One region of the Janthinobacterium foliorum genome, then DNA from elsewhere that is predicted to be linked to it. Evidence: predicted binding sites of a transcription regulator. Region 1 holds the regulator's gene; the other holds the start of a gene.
The links. Region 1 encodes sigma-54, which starts transcription at its own class of promoters, with help from an activator protein. Its sites were predicted from a motif close to TGGCANGNAANCTGCTTT; they were not measured.
Positions count from the first base shown of each region.

Region 2: the regulator sigma-54 is predicted to act here: its motif matches at 1,554-1,571, upstream of ACZ92H_RS11845 (EDSAP-1 family PEP-CTERM protein).

Region 1 is NZ_CDXDQE010000014.1:115,070-120,703, reverse strand. Features, by position in the region: gene ACZ92H_RS24095 (KpsF/GutQ family sugar-phosphate isomerase) at 1-800, shown strand, start outside; gene ACZ92H_RS24090 (KdsC family phosphatase) at 800-1,333, shown strand; gene lptC (LPS export ABC transporter periplasmic protein LptC) at 1,378-1,989, shown strand; gene lptA (lipopolysaccharide transport periplasmic protein LptA) at 2,015-2,596, shown strand; gene lptB (LPS export ABC transporter ATP-binding protein) at 2,596-3,351, shown strand; gene ACZ92H_RS24070 (RNA polymerase factor sigma-54) at 3,356-4,834, shown strand; gene hpf (ribosome hibernation-promoting factor, HPF/YfiA family) at 4,905-5,264, shown strand; gene ACZ92H_RS24060 (enoyl-CoA hydratase/isomerase family protein) at 5,420-5,634, shown strand, end outside.
Region 2 is NZ_CDXDQE010000004.1:349,207-354,840, reverse strand. Features, by position in the region: gene ACZ92H_RS11860 (dodecin) at 382-588, shown strand; gene ACZ92H_RS11855 (hypothetical protein) at 603-914, opposite strand; gene ACZ92H_RS11850 (hypothetical protein) at 1,074-1,448, shown strand; gene ACZ92H_RS11845 (EDSAP-1 family PEP-CTERM protein) at 1,660-2,646, shown strand; gene ACZ92H_RS11840 (LytR C-terminal domain-containing protein) at 2,708-3,775, opposite strand; gene ACZ92H_RS11835 (type II secretion system F family protein) at 3,787-4,725, opposite strand; gene ACZ92H_RS11830 (type II secretion system F family protein) at 4,846-5,634, opposite strand, start outside.

The DNA of each region.
Region 1 (5,634 bases):
CGCGCAAGATTGCCGCCACCCTCGCGTCCACCGGCACGCCGGCCCTGTTCGTGCATCCGGCCGAAGCGGCCCATGGCGACCTGGGCATGGTCACATCGGACGATGCCTTTATTGCCATCTCGTACTCCGGCGAATCATCGGAACTGATGGCCATCATGCCTGTCGTCAAGCGCATGGGCGGCGTGCTGATTTCCATGACGGGCAAGCCGAACTCCAGCCTGGCCCAGCTGGCCGACGTGCATCTGGATATTTCTGTTGAAAAAGAAGCCTGTCCGCTGAACCTGGCGCCGACGGCCAGCACCACCGTGACCCTGGCCCTGGGCGACGCGATTGCCGTGGCCTTGCTGGACTTGCGCGGTTTCAAGGAAGAAGATTTTGCCCGTTCGCATCCGGGCGGCGCCCTGGGCCGCCGCCTGCTGACGCACGTGCACGACGTCATGCGCAGCGGCGAACAGGTGCCGAAGGTGCCGGTGGACGCGTCGCTGCTGCAGGCGCTGGAAGAAATGACGAAGAAGGGCATGGGCATGACGGCCGTCGTCGACGCGGACAACCGTCCCGTGGGCGTGTTTACGGATGGCGACTTGCGCCGCATGTTCGAGCGCGTGCAGGATTTCACGAAAGTGGCGATCCGCGACGTCATGCATGCGCAGCCGCGCAGCATTGCGCCCGAGCGCCTGGCCGTCGATGCCGTGGCCGTGATGGAGCAGTACCGCATCAACCAGATGCTGGTGGTCGATGCCGACGGCAAGCTGGTCGGCGCCCTGCATATCCATGACCTGACGCAAGCGAAGGTGATCTGATGGACAGCGTGGCGGACAACCTGGCGCGCGCGGCCAAGGTCAAACTGATGATCTTTGATGTCGACGGCGTGCTCACCGATGGCAGCCTGCATTTCGGCCCGGACGGCGAGATGATGAAAACGTTTAATGTGTATGATGGCCTGGGCATCAAGCTGCTGCAGGAATCGGGCGTGCAGACGGCCATCATCAGCGCGCGCCGCTCGCCCATCACGGCGCGCCGCGCGCAAGACCTGGGCTTTACCCATGTGCACCAGGGCGGCCATGACAAGCTGACGCCGTTCCGCGAACTGCTGGCGCTGACGGGCTTGACGGAAGAGCAGTGCGGCTATATCGGCGACGACGTCATCGATGCCCCCATCCTGCGCCGCGTCGGCTTCGCCGTGAGCGTGCCCGGCGGGCGGCCGGAAGTGCAGGCCATGGCGCATTACGTGACGCAGGCCGGCGGCGGGCGTGGCGCGGCGCGCGAGATCTGCGAATTCCTGCTGCGCGCCCAGGACAACTATGCGCGCGTCATGGCGCCGTTCCTGGAGTGAGGCGCGCGCCTTGCCGCCAGTGTCATTGGAGAGAGTGAAGCACTATGCAAAAGCCAGGAGGCGCCCATCGCTGGCGCATCATCTTTACCGTGCTGGGCGCGGTTGTCGTCGCGCTGGGCAGCTTTTGGCTGCTCGAGGTGATGAACAAGAATGCCCAGGATATCAATGCCAGCAAGAGTGTGAACGAGCCCGACTATTTCATTACCAATTTCAGCCTGGTGCGCATGGACTTGACGGGCAAGCCCAGCTATATCGTGTCGGGCACCAAGCTCACGCATTACCCGCTTGACGATTCGTCCGATATCGACCAGCCGTTCGTGCGCAAGCTGACGCCCGACATGCCGCCGATGAACATGAACGCGGAACTGGCGCATATCGACCAGAACAATACCCGGCTGCAGCTGCACCGCCAGGTCGTGGTCGACCGCGTGGCCAGTCCGAAGGCGCAGAACCTGACCCTGAAGACGGAAGCGCTGACGGTATACCCGGATGAAGAACGGATGGAAACGGATGTCCCTGTCGACATCCTGACGGGCGCCTCGCGCATCCATGGCGTGGGCATGAAGGCGAATAACGCGACCGGCGTGGTGGAAGTGCACAATGCCCTGCGCATCGTGCTGCCGCCGAAACCACGGCCAGGTGCCGCGGCCAAATGACAGAATGAAACAAGGAAACCATAATATGAAAAACATCTTGCTGCTGACCCTATTTTCGCTGGCCGTCATGGGCACGGCGCATGCCGAAAAGGCCGATTCCGAGAAGGAAGCCGTCATCACGGCCCAGCGCGGCCAGGTCGATGACGTCAAGCAGACGCGCACCCTGACGGGCGACGTGGTGCTGGTGAAAGGCACCTTGACCATGAAGGCGGGCCGGGCCCTGATCACGGAAGATCCGCAGGGCTACCAGTTCATCACCTTCTGGGCCGATCCGGGCAAGCTGGCCACGTTCCGCCAGAAGCGCGATGGCGCGGGCGACCTGTGGGTGGAAGGCGAAGCGGAGCGCGTGGAATACGACAACAAGACGGAAGTGGTGAAACTGTTTTCCAAGGCCAAGCTGACGCGCCTGGAAGGCACGAAACCGACGGACGTGGCCAACGGCGCCTTCATTTCGTATGACAGCCGCAAGGAAGTGTTTACGATGGAAAACTCCGACAGCGGCACCAGCACCCCGGGCGCCGGCAGCGTGCGCATGGTGATCCAGCCGAAGACCAAGGCCCCAGCGGCGGAGAAGGCGCCAGCGACGCCTGCGCCAGGAAAGAAATAATGGAAAATACACGTTGCGGCAGCACCCTGATCGTTCGCGGGCTGCAGAAAACCTATGGCAAGCGGCAAGTCGTGCATGATGTGTCGCTGCAAGTCGAATGCGGCGAAGTGGTGGGCCTGCTGGGCCCCAACGGCGCCGGCAAGACCACCTCGTTCTACATGATCGTCGGCCTGGTGCCGTCCGACGGCGGCACCATCGATATCAGCGGCGTGGACATTTCCAGCCTGCCGATCCACCGCCGCGCGCAGATGGGCCTGTCCTACCTGCCGCAGGAAGCGTCCGTGTTCCGCAAGCTGACGGTGGAAGACAATATCCGCGCCGTGCTGGAAATCCAGACCGTCGAAGGGCGTCCCCTGAAGAAGGCCGAGATCGAAGAGCGCCTGGACAAGCTGCTGGCCGACTTGCAGATTGAAAAGCTGCGCGAGAACCAGGCGCTGTCCCTGTCCGGTGGCGAACGCCGCCGCGTGGAAATCGCCCGCGCGCTGGCCACCGACCCGCGCTTCGTGCTGCTCGACGAACCGTTCGCCGGCGTCGATCCGATTGCCGTGATCGAGATCCAGCGCATCGTGCGCTTCTTGAAGGAGCGCAATATCGGCGTGCTGATCACCGATCATAATGTGCGCGAGACGCTGGGTATCTGCGACCGTGCCTACATCATCAACCAGGGCTCGGTGCTGGCGTCGGGACGCCCCGACGACATCATCGCGAACGAGTCGGTACGCCGGGTCTATCTGGGCGAACACTTCCGTATGTGAGCCAATGAAACAATCATTGCAGCTGCGCACCTCGCAGCACCTGGCACTGACGCCTCAGTTGCAGCAATCGATACGCCTGTTGCAATTGTCTACCCTGGAATTGCACCAGGAACTCGAGCAACTGTTGACGGACAATCCCCTGCTCGAACGGCTCGACGATCCGCTCGACCGTTCGCTGCGGCTGCTTTCCGATGGCGCCCTCAGTTCCACGGCGGCACCGGCCGAAGCGCCGCCCCAGCCGCCGGGCCAGGACGCGCCGGTGGCGCCGGCCGAAGCCGAGACGTTTGACGGCGAGGGCGGCGACGCCCCGGCCGCCATGGATGGCGCCGACAGCGACTGGAGCGAGGCGAGCCGCGGCAAGGCGCCCGACGACGAGGATTCGCGTCCGCAGCTGGAAGCCCACCACTGCACCCTGCGCGAGCACCTGATGGAACAGATGCGCGTGACGGTGCTGGAATTGCGCGACCGCGCGCTCGTCGAACTGATCATCGATGCGCTCGACGACAATGGCTACCTGGAAGAGCCGCTCGACGACATCCTGGCGCGCCTGCCGGAAGAGCTGGAGATCGATGCCGACGAGCTGCGCACGGCCTTGTCCCTGCTGCAAAGCTTCGACCCGCCCGGCGTGGGCGCGCGCAACGCGTCCGAGTGCCTGGCGCTGCAGATCAGGCGTTTGCCGCACATCGCCATGGTGACGCGCCGCATGGCCCTCGTCATCGTGGAAAAACACCTGGCCTGGTTTGCCCAGCGCGATTTCAACAAGCTGAAAAAAGCCCTCGATTGCGACGACGAAGACTTGCGCGAGGCGCAGACGGTGATCCGCCTGTGCAACCCGCATCCGGGCGCCGTGTTTGCCTCGGACGTGTCCGATTACGTGGTGCCCGACGTCGTCGTCAAGCGCGCGCGCAGTGGCTGGCAGGTGACGCTGAACAACGACGTCATGCCGCGCCTGCGCGTCAACGCCATGTACGCCAATTTGTTGAAGCAGGGCAAGGGCGAAGGGGCCATGGGCGCACAGTTGCAGGAAGCCAAGTGGCTGATCAAAAACATGCGCCAGCGCTTCGACACCATCCTGCGCGTGGCACAGGCGATAGTAGAACGACAAAAGAATTTTTTCTCGCATGGGGCCGTTGCCATGCGTCCCCTTGTGCTCCGTGAAATAGCTGATACACTGGGTTTACACGAGAGTACTATCTCGCGGGTAACAACTCAAAAGTACATGCTGACCCCGCACGGCATGTTCGAGTTGAAATATTTCTTTGGTAGCCATGTCGCCACCGAAGCGGGGGGCGAAGCGTCATCGACGGCGATACGGGCATTGATCGTGCAACTGACAGGAGCTGAAGACCCTAAAAATCCTTTATCCGACAGTAAGATTGCGGACATGCTGGGGGAACAAGGCATGGTGATTGCGCGACGTACTGTTGCCAAATACCGGGAAGCATTGAAAATTCCGCCAGTGAGTCTGCGTAAGTGTTTGTAAGTTTTTTTCGGTTCCTCTGCGGGCCGGATACGATGGACCGCACGAACCCGAATCATCTTTAGGAGTGTGTATGAATCTCACCATCAGCGGACATCATCTTGAAGTGACACCAGCCATCCGTGAATACGTACAAGCGAAACTGGAGCGTGTGAAGCGTCATTTCGATCAAGTCATCGATATTGCCGTGATTCTGACCGTCGACAACCTCAAAGAGAAAGAAAAACGTCAAAAGGCCGAAGTCAACCTGCGTCTGAGCGGCAAGACCGTCTACGTGGAAAGCCTGGCGCAAGACCTGTATGCCGCGATCGATACCCTGATCGACAAGCTGGACCGGCAAGTGATGAAGTACAAAACCAAAGTGCAAGGGCACGGTAAAGAGGCGATCAAGCATCTGCCAGACAACTCGGATGAAGAAGTCGCCGCCGTCTAAACGGCCTGCCACTGTCAACCGGTTGTGATCAACTAAGGGCGCGCCTACCGCGCCCTTTTTTGCGCCCGTCGCCCGCGTCGGGCAGGGCCACGGGAACGCAATATTGCACCCGAAGGCGCTAGAATGTTGCCATGCCCACTACTTTCCATCCTGCCATGAGCGACTTCGTCCAGACTGCCATCCGCAACCGTACCGGCCACATCGTGCTGGACCGCCCGAAAGCCTTGAATTCCCTGTCGCTGGAGATGGTGCGGGCCCTCAGCGCCACCCTGCTGGCCTGGCGCGACGATCCGCAGGTAGACGCCGTGGTGATCCGCTCCAGCAGCGACAAGGCCCTGTGTGCGGGCGGCGACATCCGCTTCTTTTACGA
Region 2 (5,634 bases), on a different contig from region 1:
GGCGCCATGTAGGCACTGTGTAGGCAGATTCTATCAAACTAAGGGAAAGTATCGGCAAGTCCAGTCGCTGCCAATATGACAAAAATCGGCAATCCCCCCCTATGAGAGTGGCACTTTTCGACCTCAAAAGGAAACCATGGAAAACCAAAATCCCAGCGATTTGTAATCATCAGGTGGCCAGTTCGAAACCGGCAGTCGGCACCAGAATTCAGTAGGAAATCAAAGGGTTACCCGCTTCGGCCGGTAGCCTTTTTTTCTTTCCGAAACGCGTCTCCCAGCGCATTGATGCACTGCGCCATGACTGCCAGCACGTTTAGGCGCACTATGGGCACATGCTTGCAAAAAGCAAACTCTGTCTGGCTTGCCTACCTGGAGAACATCATGTCCGCACACACTTACAAGCTGATCGAACTGGTCGGCACGTCGACGGAGAGCAGCGATCAGGCGATCCGCGATGCCATTGCCAAGGCGGCGCTGACGGTCAAGCACATGGACTGGTATGAAGTGACTGACTCGCGCGGGCATATCGTCGATGGCAAGGTGGCGCACTTCCAGGTCACGCTCAAGGTCGGCTTCCGGCTGGAATAGGGCCAGGCGGCAATTCAGCGCCGCCCGCCCCCTCCCCGGCTCTCCAGCCACTCCCGGCCGCCGGCCTCCAGCGCGGCTTGAATCACCTTTTCCGGCAAGCTGTACACGGTTGCCCAGCTGGCGCGGCCGTCCTGCGTGTTGGCGGGAAAGCTGTGCGTCTCGATGGGCCAGTGGTATTTGCGTTTCAGCGCCTTGACGATGGCGGCCAGCGAGACGCGGCCTTGCAGCGGTTCGGCGCCGGACTGGTCGCGGTTCGACAGCAGCACGGCCAGGACCTGGCCGCGGCCCGTGCGCGCGCCGGGGAAAGTAGGAGTTTTGTTTGCCATGGCCCATTTTACCGGCCGAGGCGCAATGTGCCGCACCTTTGCGCACCTTTGATGTGGCGCAAGCGCCGCATCGGCGTTGCGGCCACGATGACTCTTTCGCCAGGCGTGCCAGCGCCCCTACGGCAGCCTGGACCTGTACAAGGGGCACAGGAGAAAATCATGCACAGCCTGAACATCCACGCCATGCAATGGCAACCCGTTGCCGATATTGCCGCCGTCAATCCGCTGCTGCCCGAGGACGTGGCCTGCTTTCGCGAATTGCGCGACGTGCTGCAACGCTATGGCGCGCTCGACCGCTTCGGCATTTCCCTGATCCACCGCCATTTCGACATCGCCGACGACGAAGAGCTGATGGAGTACGCGGATGCGCAGCAGCGCACCCTGACGGTCAAACCTGTCAAGAAAAGCGACATCGACTGGCAGCACACCACGATTACTAACTGGAAACTGACGGAGGGCGACGAAGTGGCGCGCATCGGTTGTGGCTGCGCGCGCAATTCAGGCGGCCACCTGGGCTATCACCGCGGCACCTGAAGCCCGCCGCGGCAAACGTCAAGCGGCGTCGGCCTTTCTTACACATTGCCTCCACCAGCCCAGTCCGCTTCGCGCAAGTCGTTGATTCGACGTTCTTTTATTTTGTGGCACGCAAGCTGCTTATCACTGTCTACGAGATGCATCCAGGCAAGCGGCCTGGAGCGTCACCCCGGATGTCACTTCCGACAATGACCACGATAATGAGGCTGCGATGAACGTCGATCACACACGAAGCAAGGCCATGGGATGGCTGGGCGTACTGGCCACCGCCGGCTTGCTGGCCAGCGGCCAGGCGCAGGCTGGCGCGTATGGCCTGGCCGTCAACGAGTTGAATAATTTCCGCATCACCACCAGCGCCGGCAGCCTGTCGCTGGCCGGCGCCAACCGCAATGCCAGCGACAGCGCGTTTTTCGAAGGCGGCGTGGCCGTCAATCCGCGCGCCGTCAATACGGGACCGGCCGCCAACGCCGACGTGCTGCAAGTGTGCTCGGGCAGCGGCTGCGGCGCTGCGCCGCAAAACCACTACGCCCCCACCACCGCGCTCGAGTTCGCCCGCGGCGATGCGCATGCCTTCGGCAACATGCTCAATGGCGGCGCCACCGTCAGCGCCGTGGCGGAAGCACAGCGCAACACGGTGGGCGCCGCCACGGCCACGGCCGGCGACACGCTGACCGGCTCCATCAACCTGACCCTGTCGAGCGCCGGCTTCATCACCTTCAGCTTCATGGGACGGCGCGACTTGCGCACCAACGTGACGACCATGGGCGACAAGTCGAACGTGTCGATCATGGATATCTTCAATATTTCGTGCAACAGCGCCAGCCCCGTCGGCTGCCTGTCGAACGCGAACGCCGACGGCGTGATCTTCCAGTTCGCGCCCGATGGCGACCCCAACAATGGCAGCGACATCAACGGCAACCACACGGTGGGCAGCCTGGACCCGTTCAGCCTGAACATGACGACCGGCACCAACGATCCCGCCACCCCGCGCGCGTTCACGAATGGCTTTGCCATGTTTTCCCTGACCTCGAATTTCGCCCTACCCGCCGGCAGCTATACCTTGAATTTTTCCAAGTCCACGCGCACCGATATCGTCGTCATCGACCCGCCGCTGGCCGTACCCGAGCCAGGCACGCTGTTCCTGCTGGGCACAGGATTGGCGGCCCTGGCCTTTACGCGGCGGCGCCGGCCGCGCTAACGGGCGGCAGGCAAAAGAGCGGCGCCGCAAGGGCGCCGTTTTTTTTGCCTCGACAGGCGCTTCAACCCAGCCGCGCCAGCGCCTGGCGCGCCAGTTGCAGCTGCTGCACGTAATAGCGGTGCAGCATGGCGGGGTCGCCAAGGTCATGCCCGAGGATCAGCCGCAGGTCGCTGGCGGGACAGGCGGCGGGCACGGCCTGTACCTGGGGACCCAGCTGACGGGCCAGCTGGCGGGCCGCCGGTTCCTGCGCGGGCCGGTATTCCACGCGCGTATGCGTCACCTGGAAACCGCTCTCATTGCCCAGGCGCACCACTTGCACGGGTCCGCCAGCCAGGCTGCGCGCCAGCGCGGCGGCCATGCCGGGCACGCCGTTGCCATTCAGGATTTCCAGGCGGGGACGCGGCATGCTGGCCGCCGGGAGGTGTCCCGCTGTCCCGGCTGGCCGCGCCAGCGCGGTAGCGGGCGTGGCGGAAACCGCCGGCACGCGCTGCAAGCGGGCCATGCCGTCGCTCTGCGTGATGTCGATGCGCGCCATGGCGGGAGCCGCTTGCACGGGCGCCGGCTGCGGCGGTGCGGCGGACTGCAGCAAGGCCACATCGCGGCGCAAGTCGTGCTCCAGCAGACTGTGCGCCTGGCGCCGCATGACGGCGGCCCGCTCGTGCTGGCCCAGGCGCTCCAGCACCAGCGCCAGGTGCTGCCAGGCCAGCGCATTGAGCGGGTCGAGCAGGCACGCCTGTTCCAGCGCCGGCAAAGCCAGCGCATCGCGTCCGCTCAAATAATAGGCATGGCCAAGATTGCTGAACAGGTAGGCCTGCTGCGGGCGCGGCGTGCCGGCATCCTGCGTCAAGGCCAGCCACCGGGCAATCGCGGCGTCATGCTCGCCCCGCTGCGCATGCAGCACGGCCAGGCCATTGCCCGCATTCACATGCCGCGGCGCGCTGCGCAAGGCCTGTTCATAGGCGGCTTGCGCCGCGGACAGCTCGCCGGCGTCAAAATGGCGCCGGCCCGCCGCATAGGCAAGGTCGGCATCGGCCGGCGTTGCGCGTGGCGCCTGCGCCGTGTGGCTGGCGCAGGCGCCCAGGCCCAGGCAGGCGCAGGTGGCGGTCAAACGGGAAATTGTCCAGCGCATGATAGCTCCTTTCAGCGGTTGGCCATGGCGGGCACGAGCACGCGATAGACTTCGATCACGGCCGGCCCCATGAGTACCAGCATGAGGGTGGGAAAGACGCAAAAAATCAGCGGAAACAGCAATTTCAAGGCGATCTTCGCCGCCGCCTCCTCGGCCAGCAGGCTGCGCTTGCTGCGCAGGTTTTCCGAATGCACGCGCAGCGAATCGCCCATGCTGGTGCCGAAACGTTCCGACTGAATCAGCATGGCGACGAGGGTATCGACATCTTCCACGCCGCTGCGCAGGGCCAGGTTGCGCAGCGCCTTGTCCTTGGAGAAGCCGGCGCGCATTTCCATCAGCACCAGCTGCAATTCCTGCGCCAGCACCACGCTCTTGATGTGGATCTCGCCCGACACTTTCACCAGCGCGCGCTCCAGGCTCAGGCCCGCCTCCACGCACACCGTCAGCAGGTCGAGCGCGTCGGGGATGTTTTCAAAGATGTCGCGCTGGCGCCGCTTGGCCGTGCTGGCCAGCACCAGGTTCGGCAGGTAGTAGCCGAAGGTGGCGCTCACGCACAGCAACAGCAGCAGCACGCTGCGCAGCTGGGCCGCCATGGCGCTGGCCGCATACAGGCCCAGCACGGTGGGAAACAGCAGCGCCAGCACGGTCTTCGCCGCGAAATACAAGGCCGGCGCGCCGGCCTGCCGCCAGCCCGCGTTCATGAAGCGCGTGCGCAGCGGCGAACGCTCCCAGCCTTCTTCCGGCAGCGACAGCTTGCTGAAGGGCTGCGCCGCGCGCGCCACCCGCTCGACCCAGCCATGTTCAGCGACCGTGTCGCTGGCGGCCGGCGCCATGGCGCCGAACAGGCGCTGGCGCAAGGCGCCGGGAAAGAAGATCAGCCACGCCAGCAGGGCCAGCGCCACCACCACGGCAAAGACGATCGCGAGAAACAGCAGTTGCGCACCGGTCATGATGTGTTTCTCCTCGCATCGGCCAACGATAAACGTGCACGACCCGGCGCATCGCCGAAGACAGCACGCAGGAACGGCGGGGCGACGCCACCACGCCATGGACTTTTTCCAGCGCCTTTGTCAAATGCGGATGCGGATCACCTTGCGCATCCAGACGACGCCCAGCACCACCATGCCGGCCGCATACCACAGCAGCCTGATGCCGCTGGGATCGGTCCACAGCAGGCGGATATATTGCGGATTCACCAGCGCCATGACGCCGATCATGACCACCGGCATCAGCCCCAGCACCCACGCCGACATGCGTCCCTCGGCCGACAGCACGCGCACCTGTCCCAGCAGCTTTAGCCGGGCGCGGATGATGCGCGCGATGCTGACCAGCACTTCGGCCAGGTTCCCGCCCGATTCGCGCTGCACCAGCACGGCGATGACGAGGTAGCGCAAGTCCGTCAGCGGGATGCGCGCGGCCAGGTTTTGCAGCGCTTCGTTCATCGGCACGCCGTAATTGATTTCTTCGTGCGCCATCTTGAATTCACCGCTGATCGGCTCGCTCAACTCATCGCCGACCATTTGCAGCACGTTGGAAAACGAGTGGCCGGCGCGCAGCGCGCGGGCGAGGAAATCGGCCGCCTCCGGCAACTGCGCCTCGATCTTCTGCAGCCGCGCCGCGCGCGCGCGCAGCACGAACATGAGGGGCCCGCCAGCGGCCACGCCCAGCAGCAGCAAGGCGCCCGGCAAGGGCAGGCTCCAGACGGTCAACAGCAGCAGTGCCGCCAGCAGCAGGCCGCCGGCGCCGCCGAGGAACTGCGCCACCGACCACGACAAGCCCGATTGCAGCAGCAGGTGATCTAGCTGCGCGGCATGCGGCGCGCGGCGCAGCCAGCGGTCCAGGCCAGGCGCGCGCGCATA